4 regions of the Paenibacillus sp. RRE4 genome follow, and region 1 is predicted to be linked to each of the others. Evidence: a T-box and tRNA genes for the amino acid it is inferred to sense, from the RefSeq annotation. Region 1 holds a T-box; the other regions hold tRNA genes.
The links. The T-box of region 1 lies ahead of leuS (leucine--tRNA ligase). A T-box ahead of a tRNA ligase gene usually reads a tRNA of that ligase, here a tRNA-Leu.
Positions count from the first base shown of each region.

Region 2: it has a tRNA-Leu gene. The T-box ahead of leuS (leucine--tRNA ligase) is inferred to sense a tRNA for this amino acid. The anticodon was not compared.
Region 3: it has a tRNA-Leu gene. The T-box ahead of leuS (leucine--tRNA ligase) is inferred to sense a tRNA for this amino acid. The anticodon was not compared.
Region 4: it has a tRNA-Leu gene. The T-box ahead of leuS (leucine--tRNA ligase) is inferred to sense a tRNA for this amino acid. The anticodon was not compared.

Region 1 is NZ_JAUZUT010000001.1:3,487,847-3,492,467, forward strand. It holds gene comER (late competence protein ComER) at 4-849, shown strand; gene leuS (leucine--tRNA ligase) at 830-3,274, opposite strand; T-box leader at 3,348-3,600, opposite strand; gene Q9R46_RS15740 (phosphotransferase family protein) at 3,720-4,621, opposite strand, start outside.
Region 2 is NZ_JAUZUT010000001.1:1,223,885-1,228,505, reverse strand. It holds gene Q9R46_RS05705 (ABC transporter substrate-binding protein) at 1-624, opposite strand, end outside; gene xynC (glucuronoarabinoxylan endo-1,4-beta-xylanase XynC) at 992-2,392, shown strand; tRNA gene Q9R46_RS05695 (tRNA-Leu) at 2,484-2,568, opposite strand; gene pelA (pectate lyase) at 2,771-3,724, opposite strand; gene Q9R46_RS05685 (hypothetical protein) at 3,893-4,288, opposite strand; gene Q9R46_RS05680 (hypothetical protein) at 4,421-4,621, opposite strand, start outside.
Region 3 is NZ_JAUZUT010000001.1:3,310,750-3,315,370, reverse strand. It holds gene Q9R46_RS14960 (NucA/NucB deoxyribonuclease domain-containing protein) at 135-617, shown strand; gene Q9R46_RS14955 (hypothetical protein) at 855-1,079, opposite strand; gene Q9R46_RS14950 (general stress protein) at 1,293-1,742, shown strand; tRNA gene Q9R46_RS14945 (tRNA-Leu) at 1,970-2,055, shown strand; gene Q9R46_RS14940 (M48 family metalloprotease) at 2,505-3,689, shown strand; gene Q9R46_RS14935 (insulinase family protein) at 4,247-4,621, shown strand, end outside.
Region 4 is NZ_JAUZUT010000001.1:520,961-525,581, reverse strand. It holds gene Q9R46_RS02325 (hypothetical protein) at 1-425, opposite strand, end outside; cyclic di-AMP (ydaO/yuaA leader) riboswitch at 543-718, opposite strand; gene Q9R46_RS02320 (glutathione peroxidase) at 1,097-1,576, shown strand; tRNA gene Q9R46_RS02315 (tRNA-Leu) at 1,779-1,861, opposite strand; gene Q9R46_RS02310 (urease accessory protein UreF) at 2,310-3,011, shown strand; gene Q9R46_RS02305 (Rha family transcriptional regulator) at 3,276-3,479, shown strand; gene Q9R46_RS02300 (nitrogen regulation protein NR(II)) at 3,515-4,141, shown strand; gene Q9R46_RS02295 (helix-turn-helix domain-containing protein) at 4,232-4,621, opposite strand, start outside.

The sequences.
Region 1 (4,621 bases):
CCAATGAAGGTTGGATTTATCGGAACCGGCAGCATGGGCAGTCTGTTGATCTATGCCCTGATCCAATCCGGTGCACTCGAACCCCGTCAGATTGCTGCAAGCAATCGAACTCCATCCAAAGTACGTCAGCTTTCCCTCCGTTACCCAGGGCTACATGAATCACAAAACAATCGGGAAACAGTCATTCGCAGCAACATCATCTTCCTGTGCGTGAAACCGCTGGAATTCAGACATGTCATTGATGATATCCTGCCTGTTGTGAATTCCAATCACATAATTGTCTCGATCACCAGCCCCGTGCAGCTGCGCCATCTGGAATCTTCACTTCCTTGCAAAGTCTCCAAGGTTATCCCCAGTGTTACACACCAGGTCGGCAGCGGAGCAAGCCTATTCATCCATGGTGAACGTATGACTGCCGAAGATCGCTCACTGCTCGAAGGCCTTATGAGTCATATCGGCAAACCTTATCAAGTGGATGAAGCCTGCACTCGAATCACATCTGACTTCTCCAGCTGCGGCCCTGCATTCATATCCTTCTTTTTGGAGCAATGGATTGAAAGTGCTGTTCGCTTGACAGGTATCAAACGCGCCGACGCCTGCGCCCTTGCCGGTGAGATGCTTCTAGGTACAGGCAAACTGCTCACCGAGGGAGGTTATACTCCACAAGAACTTCAAGCCCGTGTCGCCGTACCTGGCGGAATAACCGCTCAGGCACTTGCGCTGCTAAGAAACAACCTCGATGGTGTTTTTGATAGTCTGATCCATACAACACATGAAAAATACGATGAAGATTTAGTCAAACTGGATGAGGTATTTCGTGCCAGCGAGATTAACCGGCAACAATATTAACCAGTTTGCCTGGAACGGCAATGACTTTGCGAATAGTCTTGCCTTCCAGCGCCTGTTTCACAGGTGCAAGTTCCATCGTGTAGTCCTGCATTCCCTGTGCATCCAGATCCTTCGCGATCGTCGCACGAGTTACAATTTTGCCGTTCACTTGAACTACGATTTCCACTTCTGCATCCACAGTCATGGACTCATCGTATGCAGGCCAAGCTACGTAAGAGATTCCACCCTCGTGTCCAAGACGATTCCACAGTTCCTCTGCCATATGCGGCGCCAGAGGTGACAGCAATTGAACAAAGTTCTCCATCGCTTCACGAGGCAGCGTCTCTGCTTTGTACGCATCGTTGATGAAGATCATCAATTGGCTGATCGCCGTGTTGAAGCGCAGATGCTCCAGGTCTTCAGTGACTTTTTTGATCGTTTTGTGTGCTGTCCGTTTGAACTCGTCGGTTCCGCCGTCAGCCTTAATTTTCTCATTGATCGCACCAGTATCTTCGTTAATGAACAGGCGCCATACGCGTGACAGGAAACGATACATTCCCTCTACCCCGTTTGCGTTCCAAGGTTTAGTCGCTTCCAGAGGGCCCATAAACATTTCATAGAGACGCAGTGTATCTGCACCGAATTCGTTCACAATTTCATCCGGATTGATGACGTTACCGCGAGATTTACTCATTTTTTCATTGTTAGTACCCAGGATCATACCTTGGTTAACCAGCTTATGGAACGGCTCTTTCGTGTGTACGACACCCAGATCATACAGCACTTTGTGCCAGAAACGAGCATACAACAAGTGCAGTACTGCATGTTCTGCTCCACCGATGTACAGGTCAACTGGCAACCATTGCTGTTGTTTCTCCTGTGAGATCAGTTCTTTGTCGTTGTGCGGATCGATAAACCGCAGGTAATACCAACAGCTTCCCGCCCATTGTGGCATCGTGTTGGTTTCGCGGCGGGCTTTCATGCCCGTTTCCGGATCAACCGTATTTACCCAATCCGTCACGTTTGCCAGTGGGGATTCCCCTGTACCTGAAGGTTTAATCTGGTCAATGTCAGGCAGCAACAGTGGCAATTGATCTTCTGGTACAGTCTTCATCGTCCCGTCTTCCAGATGCAGAATCGGAATCGGCTCTCCCCAATAACGTTGACGGCTGAACAGCCAGTCGCGCAGACGGTACGTTGTTTTTCCTTGTCCTTTGCCGTTCTCTTCGAGCCAAGCGATCATTTTCGCCGCAGCTTCTTCATTATTCAAACCGTTCAGGAAATCGGAGTTCACATGCGCGCCGTCACCTGTATACGCCTCTTTTGTAACATCTCCGCCTTCGATAACTTCAATAATATTCAGATCAAACTGCTTCGCGAATTCCCAGTCACGTGCATCGTGTCCTGGAACAGCCATAACAGCTCCTGTACCATAGCCAGCAAGTACATAGTCAGCAATCCAGATCGGCAACTTCGCTCCGTTAACCGGATTGATCGCGTATGCACCTGTGAATACACCTGTTTTGTCTTTCGCCAAGTCCGTACGTTCCAGATCACTCTTACGCGCAGCCTGCTCCTGATAAGCTTTCACTGCCTCGCGCTGTTCTTCGGATGTAATTGCGTCAACCAATTCATGCTCTGGAGCCAGAACGGCAAAACTTGCACCGAACAATGTATCTGCGCGGGTTGTGAATACTTTGATCACTTCTTCACGGCCTTCGATGGCAAAAACCACTTCGGCGCCGGTCGATTTACCGATCCAGTTGCGTTGCATATCCTTGATGCTTTCCGACCAGTCCAGCTCTTCCAGATCTTCCAGCAAACGCTCCGCGTATTCCGTAATTTTCAGTACCCATTGACGCATCGGTTTACGTACAACCGGGTGTCCGCCACGTTCACTCTTACCGTCAATAACCTCTTCGTTCGCCAGAACCGTGCCCAATGCTTCACACCAGTTAACCGGCACTTCATCGACATAGGCCAAACCTTTATTGTACAGCTGAATAAAGATCCACTGTGTCCATTTGTAATACTCAGGGTCTGTTGTACTGATCTCACGATCCCAGTCATATGAGAATCCGAGAGATTTGATCTGACGACGGAAATTGTCAATGTTGCGGAATGTGATATGACGCGGGTGTTCCCCCGTATCCAGTGCGTGCTGCTCTGCTGGCAGACCGAAAGCGTCCCAGCCCATTGGATGTAGCACATTATATCCTCGCATCCGTTTGTAACGGGATACGATATCCGTTGCAGTATATCCTTCCGGGTGACCTACGTGCAGTCCTGAACCGGACGGATAAGGGAACATATCCAGTGCATAAAACTTCGGCTTGGACGGGTCCTCACCTGTTTTAAACGTTTTGTTGTCATCCCAATATTGTTGCCAGCTTTTCTCCATCACTTGCGGCTGATAGCCGTGCTTCGGCTGATGATTCTCACTCATCTATAATTCCTCCTTCAGGTTATACGCGCTTTATAACAACAAAAAAACCTCAGCATCCCGTAGCGTTTGCAGCGCTAGGGACGAGAGGTTGAATTCCCGTGGTACCACCCTAGTTAGCGGACGAACGTGCTTCGTCATCCACTCCCTTTAGACCTGTAACGGCGGTTAACCGATGCGGATTTCCAGTTATGCACACAAGGCATAGAACTTTGTAATCACCGCATTTCTCCAAGGCGAGTTCGCAAAATACTGTCAATCGGCTTGCACCAACCGCCGACTCTCTGTCATGTACAGCATCTACTACTGATCCTTATCATCGAAATATGTATACAATATAGGAAGCATTATATAAAAATGCAAGCCCAAAGTCAATATGACATGTCACATTCTCTTTCACACCAATCAGACTTTACTGTCCTTAATATGCCATGTCAGCTGGCCTTACTCACATTTTTCTAAACCGTTCAATGCCTTCCTGCAAATTAACCATCGTAGATTCGATATGCTCCTTGTTATCATACTGACGGTAATCACATTCAATTCGGAGCGCAAGATCAAAATACAAATCGTATAAACTTCTGCGCTTCCGCTCATTCTCTGTCTCAACCTCACGTCCATATCCTTTGAGAAAACCCGGAGTATAGTTAAAATGACTGAAATAATGCTCCATGAGCGGATCGCCCCATAATGAGCGTTCAAAATCAATAATTGCCGTAATTTGTTCATCCTTTACCAGCACATTACCATCCCACAGATCCCAGCTGATCAGGGCAGGCTCTGCCACCTCGTCCAGTGCATCTGATCTCTCATCAATCAAACGTCTCAGCTCATTGTAATCCATGCCGATATCAACTCCTGCCTCTTCACCATCTGCAAGCATATCATGCATGAGCATCAAGAAAGCTTCTCTCCACGTCGCACGTTGTCTGTCCTTTCCGGAAAAATAACCAAACCGCTCTCCCTTAATCTGGTTAATTCGCTGGTTGTACCAGCCTAACTGCCGTTCAACCGCTTCCTGAGTTTCGGCTGTGAACTGTGCTTTCACCTGGTTGTATGGAACCCCGGGCATAAACTCCATAATGAAATACTGCGCGGGAGCCATGAGTAGTGAAGCATCATATGCAAGTACCAGAGGCACAGGAACATCCTTTAATTCAGCAACAAGCTGGAGTGCTTCCACTTCAGCCGTCATTAGATCCTGTTCACAACGCATCAGATTGGTCGTAGCCGCAGGTGCGATTTTAAGGACAACTTTCCGTCCATCGTCAAGCAAAATTTTATAAGCATGGTTTGCCCAGCCATCAATCATTTCCTCGTAATCCTGAATCGTTACAGCCAGGTGATGCT
Region 2 (4,621 bases), 2.3 Mb from region 1:
AAGTGACCAATCTGCACCATGAAGCATGACAGGTGCTTTGCCAGCCGCCTCTACTTTTTTGAAAACAGCTTCCAGATCGTCACGAGTTTTAATGCTGTTTGGATCAAAAGAGCCACCCATTGCCTCTTCTACAACCCGTTTATTGTATAAAAGGCCATACCCCTGTGCTGTCCAAGGGATACCCAAAAACTGACCATCCAGTAGCGCTCCATCTACCGCACCAGGCTTCGTTAACCCTTCATATGTTGACTTTTCCGAATCCAGATTGAGGAATTTGTCTTTATATTGCAAGATTGTGCCTGCATCCAGATTGGCAATTGTTGCCGGATTGCCTGAAGCAAGCAAGGATTGGAACTTTTCCAGCTGCGCTCCACCAATCGGGGTAGGAATAAGCTCAATGGTTACCTCAGGATGCAGCTCATGATACGTCTTGAACAATTTCTCAAAAACACCGTTGACTTCTGCGGAGGTATTAAAAAAGGTCAATTTCACCTCTTTTGTAGCCCCTCCAGCCTGTTTGTCAGAGCCCTCTGCTGAAGAATCCGTTGTTTTACCCGAGGAACAGGCGGTAATGACCAACATCAGTATCAATACGCCAACAAACGGTACCCATGTCTTTTTCATTTCTTAACTTCCCCCCTGATGTTTGTTATGAATGCGTTTACATTTTGAATACAGCTTTATCATAAACGCTGATGATTCAATATGTCAACCGGTTGACATAAATTTTAAACAACGCTGTTATCCTATGAAAATAGCATTCGAGTCAAAAAAACATAAAAAATTACAAACAACTGCAATATATCGGGTATTTTTTACAGGAATAATATAGTAGAATTTACAAAACAAATCCTTTTTTTTATCAAAAGATCTATCCCGATCATTTCTGAGAGGATGTGATGCCTCCCTTTTCGAAGTTATGCCGAGAGATTTATTTTCTTGTCCAGGCTTTCGCAAGTCACTTATATTGAGGAGAGTGAACACATTGAAGATGAAGTTTAAATTTAAAAAATCAGTCAACCTGTTGTTAGCCTGCTTAACTGCTTTACCATTAATGTTAACCCCAACGACCGTATCAGCAGCGAGTGATGCCAACATTAACTTATCCTCACAGAAACAAGTAATCCGTGGCTTTGGCGGTATTAACCATCCCGCTTGGATTGGTGACTTAACGGCGGCACAACGTGAAACCGCTTTCGGTAATGATCAGAATCAACTGGGATTCTCCGTGCTCCGAATCTGGGTTGACCCTGATCGGAATAACTGGTCCCGTGAATTGGCTACAGCCAAGCGTGCGATTGAAAAGGGTGCTATCGTCTTTGCATCACCTTGGAACCCTCCAAGCAGTATGGTAGAAACGTTTAATCGAAACGGTGATACCAATGCAAAACGATTACGGTATGACAAATACGCTGCTTACGCGCAGCATCTGAATGACTTTGTGACTTATATGAAAAATAACGGTGTAAACCTGTATTCCATTTCCATTCAAAATGAGCCAGATTATGCTCATGACTGGACTTGGTGGACACCGCAAGAAATCCTTCGTTTTATGAAAGAAAATGCAGGTAGCATTCAAGGCACCAAAGTCATGGCTCCTGAATCCTTCCAATACCTGAAAAACATATCTGACCCCATTTTGAATGATCCGCAAGCTCTTGCTAACATGGATATTCTGGGAGCACATTTGTATGGAACACAGTTCAGCAATTTTGCTTATCCTCTTTTCAAACAAAAGGGAGCCGGTAAAGAACTCTGGATGACTGAAGTGTATTATCCGAACAGTGACAACAATTCCGCTGACCGCTGGCCGGAAGCGCTGGACATCTCCTACCACATGCACAATGCAATGGTTGAAGGCGATTTCCAAGCCTATGTATGGTGGTATATCCGCAGATCATATGGACCAATGAAGGAAGACGGTACGATCAGCAAGCGTGGATACAATATGGCTCATTTCTCCAAATTCATTCGCCCAGGCTATGTCAGAGTAGATGCTTCCAAAAACCCGGATACAAACACTTTCGTGTCTGCTTACAAAGGCAACAACCGAGTGGTTATCGTAGCGATTAACCGCGGTACATCTGCTGTTAGTCAAAAATTTGTGTTGCAGAACGGCAATGCTTCCACCGTATCTTCTTGGGTAACAGATGCTAATCGTAACTTGGCTAGTCAATCTGCAATAAATGTCTCTAACCGTGCGTTTACCGCACAGCTTCCGGCACGAAGTGTAACCACTTTCGTAGCTAATCTTACGGGTACAAGCTTTACTGCTGATGAAAACATTGCTTCCGAGTTCGAAATTGAACTTCCATTGACAGACATGGAGACTAACGTTGAAACTGACATTACCCCAGCTGTTGAACCTGCTGTTGAAGCTGTGAATCAATAAGAAATAATCAACAAAAGAAGTCAGAAATCTACTAGGAAAATATAAAAAGGTTACCTTAGAGATTAATCTCTGAAGTAACCTTTTTATGCGATGCGGTCGAGAGGACTCGAACCTCCACGGGGGGTTAGCCCACACGGACCTGAACCGTGCGCGTCTGCCAATTCCGCCACGACCGCATATATTGTGTCTTTCCAATCATTATCGGCGACAAGAAATAATATACCACGCGTAGTTTGACATGTCAACACATCTATTTATCACCAAATAAGTGCGAAACAGATATGTATCCGATTCGCACTTATCAGGCCTGCTTCAGATTAAGCTTATATATCCGTAAGTAGTGGACTTATTAGAAAATTCGGTTAAATAAACAATTTTCTACAGCTTGGACGGCCAGTTGCCGTACCATGCATAACCGCCTCTTCTTTCCTTTTCAATATCGCTCAGCTTATATTTCACAACGCCATCTCGTCCCACAAAGATCGGTTTGTCCGTACCGAGTTCATAGAAACGTGCCCAAATCGGTGATGCACTGGAATCAGCAATAATTCGGCTATCCCCATTCGCTCTCTCATACCGATAGCCTGTAATTTTCACTTTATTAAACCAGGCTTCGGCACCTTTGATAGATGCAGTGATTCTTGAATTAGCCGGTCTCGTTTTCAGAAACTTCACAATGTTCACGCTCTCACCTGCCGTTAATGAAGGCACTTCATAGATTCTGGCTCCCGCAGGTCTAAGTGAACTAGAATCATGCTGTTGTCCCCAGGCCGTTAACTTCCCACCGGATACCACCTGGGTATTCAGAATAGCATCGACTCCTTTGGAAACTGCATTTTTACTGCGATTTGCAAGAGAACTGTCGATAAAGGAGAAGTTCCCCTTACGTCCTGCGACCTCATCAAGCATGTACATCACATTAATCATCGCATCATCATTATAGGTAATATGTTTATGATAGCCGGAACTTTGATAGACTTGAGGCCAACCGCCATTGGAGTACTGCATATTAAGCAAAAAGTTGATGCCTTTAATCGCTGCAGCAGAGTATCGCGGATCATTTGTTTTTTTGAATTCACTTGCTAGCCTTCTGATTTCTGAGTATGTAGCTTTGTTATCGATCGTTGATTTGGCCCATTCACCTGACGTCTGACTGTAATCTTTTCTCCAGCCTCCATCGGGGCGCTGATTCTTTAAGATATCGGACATACTCGCCGTTGTACCGGAAGCATCAGCTGCCGATACGGTTGGTACAGGAAGAACGGCTATTCCCGCTACGGAGAATACCATTGAACACGCCAGTACAAAGGTTACTAATTTTTTTGCTTTCACTCGACAACACTCTCCCAATTCACAAATTTGATTACCTTTATAACATATATTCCAATGAAAACAATTTAAATACAAATTATGTATTTAATAAGGTTATGATATGCAATAAATATATTTTTGTCAATATACGCAACAGGACTATATAGTTTATTTATTTAATATTTTTTTTTATTTTTGCTTTAATTTATTTGCTAAAGTATAGATATCCTCGAAGTTATTGGTTTTAAGAATCATTTTCTCTGTGTCAAAGATAAGTAATGTTGGACTTTTATCGATATCGAACATTTTCACATAATTATACTTTTGCGACGTATCCCCCATACTTATAAAATTCAGCTTGCTGAAGCGAAGGGAAGACATCACTTCATCTGTATTTACAATTCCTAATAACTGTTTGTTCAACGTATTCAAGTCTGAATCCACGTTCCAAAATACATAGCCGCTATATGTTCCCTGTTGCTGCGAACGTAATTCGTTCATTGCTGCTTCTTTGTTATCAGCTGAACAGCTCGCTGTCATTACAGCCGTAAAGACGAGTAAGAAAATAATTAGTGCTTTTCTCATCGTGATAACCTCCTCGAAATAACCAAGTCATATATAATACATTAACTTACAAGCTTTAGAGGCTGCCCTCTAGCAGCCTCTTGAACATCTCATTCTACAACCTTATTCATTTTTATTCTTGCAATATATATTTTATTCACTGACTACAGAAGCCGTAAATGAAGGAATTGAGAACGAATCCGTAAATACGACATCTTGAGCAGGAATATCACCGAAATAGTAAAGTGCACCGATCTTCACCGTGGCACTACTGGAAACAGAAGTGGTCTTTCCTGCTCCAGTGATATTCGTTGTGCCTTCCAAATAATAAGCATCCAACTCCGAACCATTTTT
Region 3 (4,621 bases), 180 kb from region 1:
AGAGCAGCCGGATGAATCCGGCTGTTTTTTATGTTGAATGATTATGTTGAATAGTTATGTGAAATGGATTGTTTTACGAACTGGCGTTCTGTTATAATGCTATGGATGTTAGTGTTACATGGGGGAGGCACATCATGAGTAAGAAACGCAGCAGAAGAAGCAAGAGAGGGAGCCGAGGATTCAAAAGCAAACTATTGACATTAGTAGGTGCCATCGTGATTGCTCTGTACGCCATGGCTGGAGGAGAGTGGCCGCTGGACATCCCGTCTCCGTTCAAAACAACCGATAAGAGTGTAGATCATACAATCACTTTTCCCGCTGAGCGGTATCCCGAAACAGCAAACCATATCCGAAAGGCGATTCAAGCGGGGCATTCCGATGTCTGTACGATTGACCGGAAAGGCGCTGAAGAGAACAGGGAACTGTCACTGAAAGGTGTGCCGGTCAAAAAAGGCAAGGATCGGGATGAGTGGCCTATGGCAATGTGTGCAGAAGGCGGTAAAAATGCGGATATCCAGTACATTACGCCAAAGGATAATCGCGGTGCAGGCTCATGGGTGGGCAATCAACTAAGTACATATCCGGATGGTACGCGCGTCAAATTTGTTGTGAAGTAATCCAATACATGTTGCAGCAATGGAAGGATTCAAAGTGTTTTTTGCCTAGGGGAGATATAAAAAGGCATCATAAGAAAAACCAGACGTTAGAGGCGTCTGGTTTTTAACTATAAGTTGACTGTAGTAGGACATAGAACATTAAAATTTCTCGTCTACAGTCTATCTTTATCTATTAGCGTGTGTCTAAGTTCTCTTGTAATGAGAGTAACTGGATTGAATATGCTTGCTGGAAAGTGTCTACACGAGTTGCATCGTACCCAGATGGTGAGAGCGAAGGGTTAACAGGCGAGTGACTTGTTCGACTTCATCAAACGGAATCCACACATTTCCCTGTACAGTTCGTAAGGAGAGAATAGAACTGTCTGCTGAGCGTTCTGGAAAACCGGTTACGGTCTGTCCGCTTGTATTCCGAACCATAATCTGTTGATTGCGCCGAATGGCAATTTCTACCTCTTTTTTCATAAGTCATTGCTCCTGATTTATAAGATGTTCATCCGTATGACTGTGTTTTCAATGGTTAATTTGTCTTCTTTATCTAGTCTATCAGAACTAGGTATAGATTTCCAGTAGAGAAATGATCAAGCTGTTCTAGGTGAATTGACTTAGCGGATGGAAATACGTTACTGATCATAAGCTACAGGGTTATATAAAGTATGAGGAAGAGGAGGGGAATGCATGACGAAGCTGTTTGTTGGGCTTGCTCGTTCGGAGCACGAAGCGATTATAATGTTAAATTCCTTAAAGAAGGAAGGCATCCAAGATCAATATATGGGGGCTGTGGCCAAAGAGCAATTGGATTTGGAGATGATCAGCGAGAAGACGGGGCTACCCAAACCGTTAAAAGGTGCCGGAACGGATGGCGCGTTTGGAGCGTTGAAAGGCATATTAGCCGGGTTAGGAAAACGAATGGATCAGACCGCATCGATCGGAAAAGCAGTACGAAGATTAGCTGGCAATGAGATCGGAAGTGAGACGGATGATCTGGTCTTAACGCTGACAGAAGCAGGCATTCCGCAAGAAGACGCACGTCAGTATGAGGACTGGCTACTGCAGGGTCACATTCTGGTTTTTGTAGAGTGTAATGAGGAGCAAATCGAGCTTGTGAAGCCTATTTTGCTTTTTTAGTTTAATTTAAGGCTGATTTTAGGTTCCTTTAATGTTGGGGAGGTATTCTTATCTCACACCTCCCTTAATATAGATGGTTTATCGGAAGTCCGGGACCGCAACTCGGACTTTCTAGGCACTGTGAGCTAGCGCTTGCAGTGCCTGTTTCATTTTTTTTAGGAAAAAGAGTTGCATTATTAATTTATTCATGGTAAGATATTTCTTGTCGCCAAGAAAATATTACATACGCCGGGGTGGCGGAATTGGCAGACGCACAGGACTTAAAATCCTGCGGTAGGTGACTACCGTACCGGTTCGATCCCGGTCCTCGGCATATTAAGAACAAGGGTTTCAGCTCGTTAGAGCTGGAACCCTTGTTTCTTTTTAGATGTTTTGCTAACGGTGTCTTTTTTAGAAATTCGAGGTCTCTAGTGTCCTCGAAATGAAGTACGCTTTCACTACGCGGTACTATTTTAACCTCTGCATTAAAGACTTGGAATATTTCTCTTGGATAAACAATAGCGGCATCGAGAGAGCCAGTGTGGATAACTTTTAAAGTTGCTATTGAGGAATCTGAAAGGAAATTTAAGGAATTATTTGTTTTTTGTTAGTTCAATAAAGTTCATAATTAGTTCTTAAGAATGTAGCTAGTAATTTGTCAACCATGTTCATATAGTTTATGCTCTTGCTTAAGTAGAAGGTATTTCAATTGTTAAAAAATTTATAGAGATTACACAAAGTTATATGTTTTTGATTATTTTGCATCTAGGGGAGGAGGCAAATATGGGATTACTATATTCTATTAGCTTTTTAGCAGGAAATTTTTTGGGGATTAGTCATATGGTTCATTTATTAATGGGAATCAATGATAGGAAGAATCGAGATAAGAAAATTGAATGGTTCGCGATTGTCTTATTAATATGGCTTCAGGTATCACCGGCGGTTGTTTTATTCTTCCTTTTCCAGTCTCAATATAATTGGATTCAACATGCACTGATAATAATTGTTTCATTTTCAGTTGGCTTTAAATGGACTGGTTCTTGGATTCAGACTACAAATGAGTTAGAAAAAGTGATTCTAGGGGAAAAGGAGATAAAATCAACTGAAAAAACAAGTGTAGAACAGTTTGAGAGAAATTACTTAGTCAGAATGGTAAAGTATCTTCAAAATATATATGAAAGAATGTTCCCTTATAAAGCGTGGCTCAAAAGATATATACATTTCCTTCCTGGAGAACAAGATGATAGGGCTGTGCAGATATTACAAGAACTAAGCCAAGAAATTGGTGTTTTAAATGTAATTCTTTGCGTGTATCCAAGTGATAATACAGGGGGATACGCCATATTAAAACCACGTTTTAGAAAAGGGGTTTCCTTTGTGCTTATCTCATCATTTGCGTCTGAAAATTTATCATATGATGAGCTTAGAGCATTAATAGCTCATGAGCTAATGCACATTCGTAATAAGGACTATCGTTCTAACGACATATTATTTTCTTTAGGAACAATCTATGTTTCTTTATTTGCTACCATACTCTACGCTTCGTTAATTGATCTAATTAGCAATCTGTTCCCATTCTTGGCAATAGTTTTACTAATTGTTCTCCCCCTGTTGCTGATAGTGTCTCTCATTATTCTCTTATATTTTCTTCATAGTAAACAGGGATATTGGTTTCAGATTGGAGAACTGCGTGCGGATAGAAAAAGTTGTATGTTATCAGGTGATATGCGAGAGGGAATGCTAAATCTATTAGAAAGGTTGAAATACGAAGAGGAGACTGAGAACTCAAACAAAATATGGTTTCAAAGATATTTTTCAAAATATAATAGTTGGCACTCCCACCCTAGCGTAGATTATCGAATAAAAATGATACAAAATTATAAACAATGGTCTTACAGAGATTATTTTATACATTTCTTACAAACAATTAAGTGGGCTATAACAGGTAAGGGATGGAGTGGTTCTTGAATTGCGAATAATATTCAAAAAGTACATGTGGGGGTTATGTAGCTAAGGATAGTAGGGGCGTTGTCAGTAGCAAAGATCGTTATAGATCATGATACCGACATGGTTTCTGCGTTCATATTCTAACATGGCTATATACAAATTTCCTGAACGGAGAAGTTAGAGTACGGCAAATATATCTTTGATTTGTATGATTAGAAGGGTTATGCTAGGGGTTTCCGAGGAGGACTAATTCAGGCTTTAAATCCGGCGGTAGGTGACTATCGTACCGGTTCGATCCCGGTCCTCGGCATCTTAAAGAAAAAATCACATGAGCCTTGTTAATCAAGAGCTTATGTGATTTTTTTCTGCACTTTTTGCTTCTAGAAATATGATTTCATCTCATGCAGGTTCTTTATAAGCCCGTAGCTCATAAACATAACCCCCACATAATACATATCAGAAAGTGGATTCGGCTGTCTTTTTATGAAGAGAGGTCACAATGGTGTATACTATCGATAGGCATATATTACCTTTCCCATCAACCAACACAACAATCTATGGACGGAGGACTCAAGTTTATGTTGAAACAGCTTAAGCCATACAAGGTATTACAGGAGCGTAGAATAGAAGAACTGAAATCCGATGCGTACCTGCTGGAACATCAAAAATCGGGTGCTCATATCGTACTGTTGTCCAATAGTGATGATAACAAGGTGTTCAACATCGGTTTTCGCACACCTCCTGAAGATGATACAGGGGTAGCTCATATTCTGGAACACTCCGTGCTATGTGGCTCGAAAAAGTTCCCGGCTAAAGATTCTTTTGTGGAGCTGCTCAAAGGTTCACTCAATACATTCCTCAATGCGATGACGTATCCTGATAAAACCGTCTACCCCGTTGCCAGTCGCAACGATCATGACTTCCATAACTTGATGGATGTGTATCTGGATGCG
Region 4 (4,621 bases), 3.0 Mb from region 1:
AAGCTGCTTACTTCAGCTTCAGGTTTATTGCAACTATTAAGAAGGAACCCGACTTCTCCATTCAATGAATAGACAATTTTATCCGCTCCCATTCCACGATAAATCCCTTTAGGATGGCTCTGCTCCGTGATCACACACAAAGACTTCGATGTCCATGAGCGACAAATTTGAAGATAGCGGCATGTCAAGTTCAGACTGTTCTCAAAAATAAATACATTGCCTACACTGCCTTGCGGCAAAAACCATTTCTCAGCAGCTGCTGTATTCATACGGATGACGTGTTCTACGCCAAGACGGCGAAGTTTGCGCTCCTCATCAGCACTGTTCGTCAGAACGGCAAATGGCATTTTTTTATACATCAGCAATTTCACAAATTTACGTCCTGCTTCATTTGGAGCGGTTACCAAAATCATCTCTTTATCCATTCTTCGTTCCTCCCTTGGCGTGAAAAGACAACAAAAAAGAAGCGTGGGGACCAAGGCCTCCGAAACGCTTCTTAAATAATCCATGACGAAAGCGCCATGAACCAGCGTGCGGTTTGTTGCCTCTCCCTTTAACGCTTACGAGGTTAGCTGACGGATTCGGGCGCGAGAGTCGCCCTATTTCCGGCTTTCACCGAAAAATTCACCCCATGAATGTCCGCTGCTGTCATACAGCCCATTCTGTTGGTTCCCCCGTTTTCCATCCACAATGAATGGAAACTCAGCGATTAAAACATCGTTCGTAAATCTTGAGTATAAGACCGATCGATATTATCGTTTGTTTCGTTTTTCAGGTACAATTTAATTAAAATTCAAATTACGCTATGAATCATACACCCGTACCATGATCATGTAAAGTGCATACAGATCACCGAATCGCCAGATTTCCGGCAATAACCTATGATAATAACGCTTACAATGAGCTTATACGCTATCCTCCTCTTCCAAGCTATCTAATTCTCAACCGTACAAAAATTGATTCATGGTTTTTTCGTCCATTTTTGAGTCCAGAAAGCGAATGGTTATAACAACGATAATCCCAAATAAGTTTTGCATTATTTAATTGTTTAAAATATAATAAGCATATTAAGAATAACAGGATGGAGGCGTTTCCCATGTCAGTCTATGATTACAAAGTAAACACCCTTCGCGGACAAGAGATTGAGATGTCCCAATATCGCGGCAAAGTGTTGTTAATTGTGAATACCGCAAGCCAGTGCGGTCTCACCCCTCAATTCAAGGGCTTGCAAGAGCTTCAGGATAAATTCCAGGATGCTCCGTTTGAAGTGCTTGGATTCCCAAGCAACCAATTCGCGCAGGAAAAAGGATCTTCCGACGATATTGCTGAATTTTGTCAGATGAATTATGGCGTAAGCTTCCCGATGTTTGAAAAAATTGACGTCAATGGTTCAAGCGCTCATCCGCTCTTCCAACACATTTCCAAAGAAGCACCAGGCTTGCTCGGCTCCAAAGCCATCAAATGGAACTTTACCAAATTCCTTGTCGATCAGGATGGTAAAGTTGTGAAACGATATGCTCCGCAGACTACACCGGACAAAATCGAAGAGGATATTCAGAAGCTGATTAACAAATAAATATAGATTTTCGAACAAACATATAAACAAAAACAAGCCACCTATAAAGCAAAGAGCCAGACACTGCTCAAGCTTTTGGGCGGCTTTTTTGCGTCCTCTCTTTTAACACATGTCCTCATCCTGAATAATTCGCCCTTGTTGCTATATGAAAACAAAAAAAGCTCTCCATCACGGAAAGCTTCTCTCGTAAATCTTCATATAATGCGGTCGAGAGGACTCGAACCTCCACGGGCATACGCCCACTACCCCCTCAAGATAGCGTGTCTGCCATTCCACCACGACCGCATGTCGTAAATTATCGGCAACAGAATTGATTATACTGGATTCTTAAACAAAAGTAAAGTCCTTATTAATCACTTTATGAATGACATTTTACTACAACCGGATTTACTCTAAATGGATAACAGTTCTTCTTCCCTTCCTATTCCACACCTCTTGCAAAATTCAGTCATATTTCTTCGAAAATTACATATCATTAATCTGATTCGGCAAAAAGGCCTAAGGGACTTTAGACATAAATATATGACACAGATAGAATTTATAATGTTATATTATATAACTCTAATTCTGAATTTTATTTAATCAAGTTTTTATTTTCTCATAAATTATTGACAAAACACGGATATTTATGTGAATATATATATCATATAATTCGGATTTACACATTAAACTTAAAAAAAGATCATCATATGTAATTAAACATAACACAATAAAGCACAGGAGGCGAAAGATCGTGAACCGTGGGAATAAGCTACTCGATTATGCGAAACTGCTTGATCCCTCTGTCCAGGTGGGAGGATTCACCCATTTCTTCGGCATGGATACCCACATCAAGGAAGGTACCATTCGAACAGCTGAGGAACTCGAATCATTTATGCGTTGCCAGCTACACCCCAGTCTCGTTCGTCTAGAAGGTATGGCCATCAAGGGGATTTATAGCGCCACAGACCATAAAGACACTTGGCGAATTGCCCTGATCGACAAACTTGTGCATGTACAACGTACCCCTCCTGAACTTAGAGAGCAAGCAACAATCATAGGCAAACGTTTAATCAAACTGTCTCGCGCCTTGCATCCTTGGATCGATCTCAGCCCGCTTGAACAAATCTTCGTAAAATACAATTCAGTCGGTTGCCTCCCCACCGTTCACGCCTGGATCAACCACCACCTCGATATCCCCGTCGAAGAGGCGGTTCTCGGTTACTTACATTCAGCCATGAATGCATGCGTATCCGAAGCTTGCAAAGTTATTCCCCTAAATGAAAATGCCACTCGGGAACTGCTGGCCCGCCTGACCGCCGACCTTGAGAATGAATGGGCTACTGTGAGCGCCTCCTCACCGGATGCCCCTCTGCATCCTACGTCCATGTCTATGAAGTCGTTATTTCCCAGCTTCCACATGCTTGGAGCAGGCCTCCACGCTTACAGAGCATAATTCCGCACTCCTCTTCGAAACCTCCTTTTCAGAGCACACCAAAAACACGCCGCAACTCCCCTTGCTGGCGTGTTTTTTTATTTTGCACAATAAAAAATACGAATTTACGTCATTTTAATTCAAAAAATACACTTATTTCCGTATTTTTTAATTGTTAGATGACGGATTTACGTATATAATAGAACTAACAGCACGTATCTATATCTATTTTACACAAAGAATAACCTGCTGAATACTATAAAATCCACTCAGGGGTGAACCCTATTGAACAAGAAAAAACCAGTCACTCCGTTCGGATGGGCTATCAAACGACGCTTAACCGAACTTCAGGTCGATCAGAAAACCTTTTGCGAGCAACATGATATTCCGCCTTACCGTCTATCCAACCTTATTCACGGCACGCGCAAAGCAACCCGATTCAGACATCAGGTCGCTGATATTTTGAACATACCGGAGGAATTGAGATAAGAACACTTTCATCCATCATAAGGAGGACTTCTCCCATGGGAACTATTACATCCGACCTGGAAAGCCTATCTTTTCAGGCGACCAATCATCAGTTGATCATTATTGATCATCAATGGATGATACGAAGCTGTAACCGTGCCTGGCAGCACGGACTTCATAAACTCTTCTTACGAGTAGCCAGCCGCCACAATCATTACCTCCACCTGATGGAAGCTTGGGAAGCTCAACAGAAAAACCACTATCCAACCAAGTTCGCGAGGTATCTGAGGCATAATGTTGTTCCCTTTAAAAAAAACCATACATACGATATCTCTGTTACTACACCACACAACGAAGAGAAATGGTTTCGCGTAGAACTTACTCCCTTACAGAACGGTCCTACGATAGATACCAACCTCGCTTTGGTGGCCCACACAGATATTACAGAACAGAAGACGACAGAGCTTCAGCTACGACAAGCCTTGACTGAAGCGCGCACCCTCCACGGACTGTTGCCTATTTGTGCCGTTTGCAAACATATCAAGGATGAATCAGACGAATGGAACAGCGTTGAGCGCTATCTGGAAAAACACACTTCCGCCGAGTTTACACACGACATCTGCCCAGATTGCATCCGCCAGTTGTACCCCAAATACTCCAGTATTCTTGATCAGCATCACTAAACGGATATTTCTACAGAAAAAAACCTCCCTACTGTCCCGGAAATCATTCCCTTGGGCACAGATGGAGGTTTTTTTATCAACCAGAGACACCTACGTCCCTTCCTGCTCTGACTTATTTTCGTCTTCCGCTTCAGGTTGGTAGCTATAGCTTCCGGCATCTTTACTCTCTTTAAATTTGCGATAACGAGTGAACTCGATATATTCACTAATAAAAGACTGTTCCACAGTCGATAATTCACTCTCTTGGCAATTCAATTGCCGCAACACGTTAAAAAAATAATCTTCCCGCTTTTCCCGCACAATGGCTTCCTTCGATAAACGCCCAATCATTAACCAGTCCAGACTCACATCAAAAAACGAAGCAATTTCAATGAGTTTATTTGTACTCGGGATTGATTTACCACGTTTCCAGTCACCCAAATTGCCTGTGCTTATTTTCAGCTGTTCACAGAAGGCCTTCTTTGTCATCCCTCTTTCGGC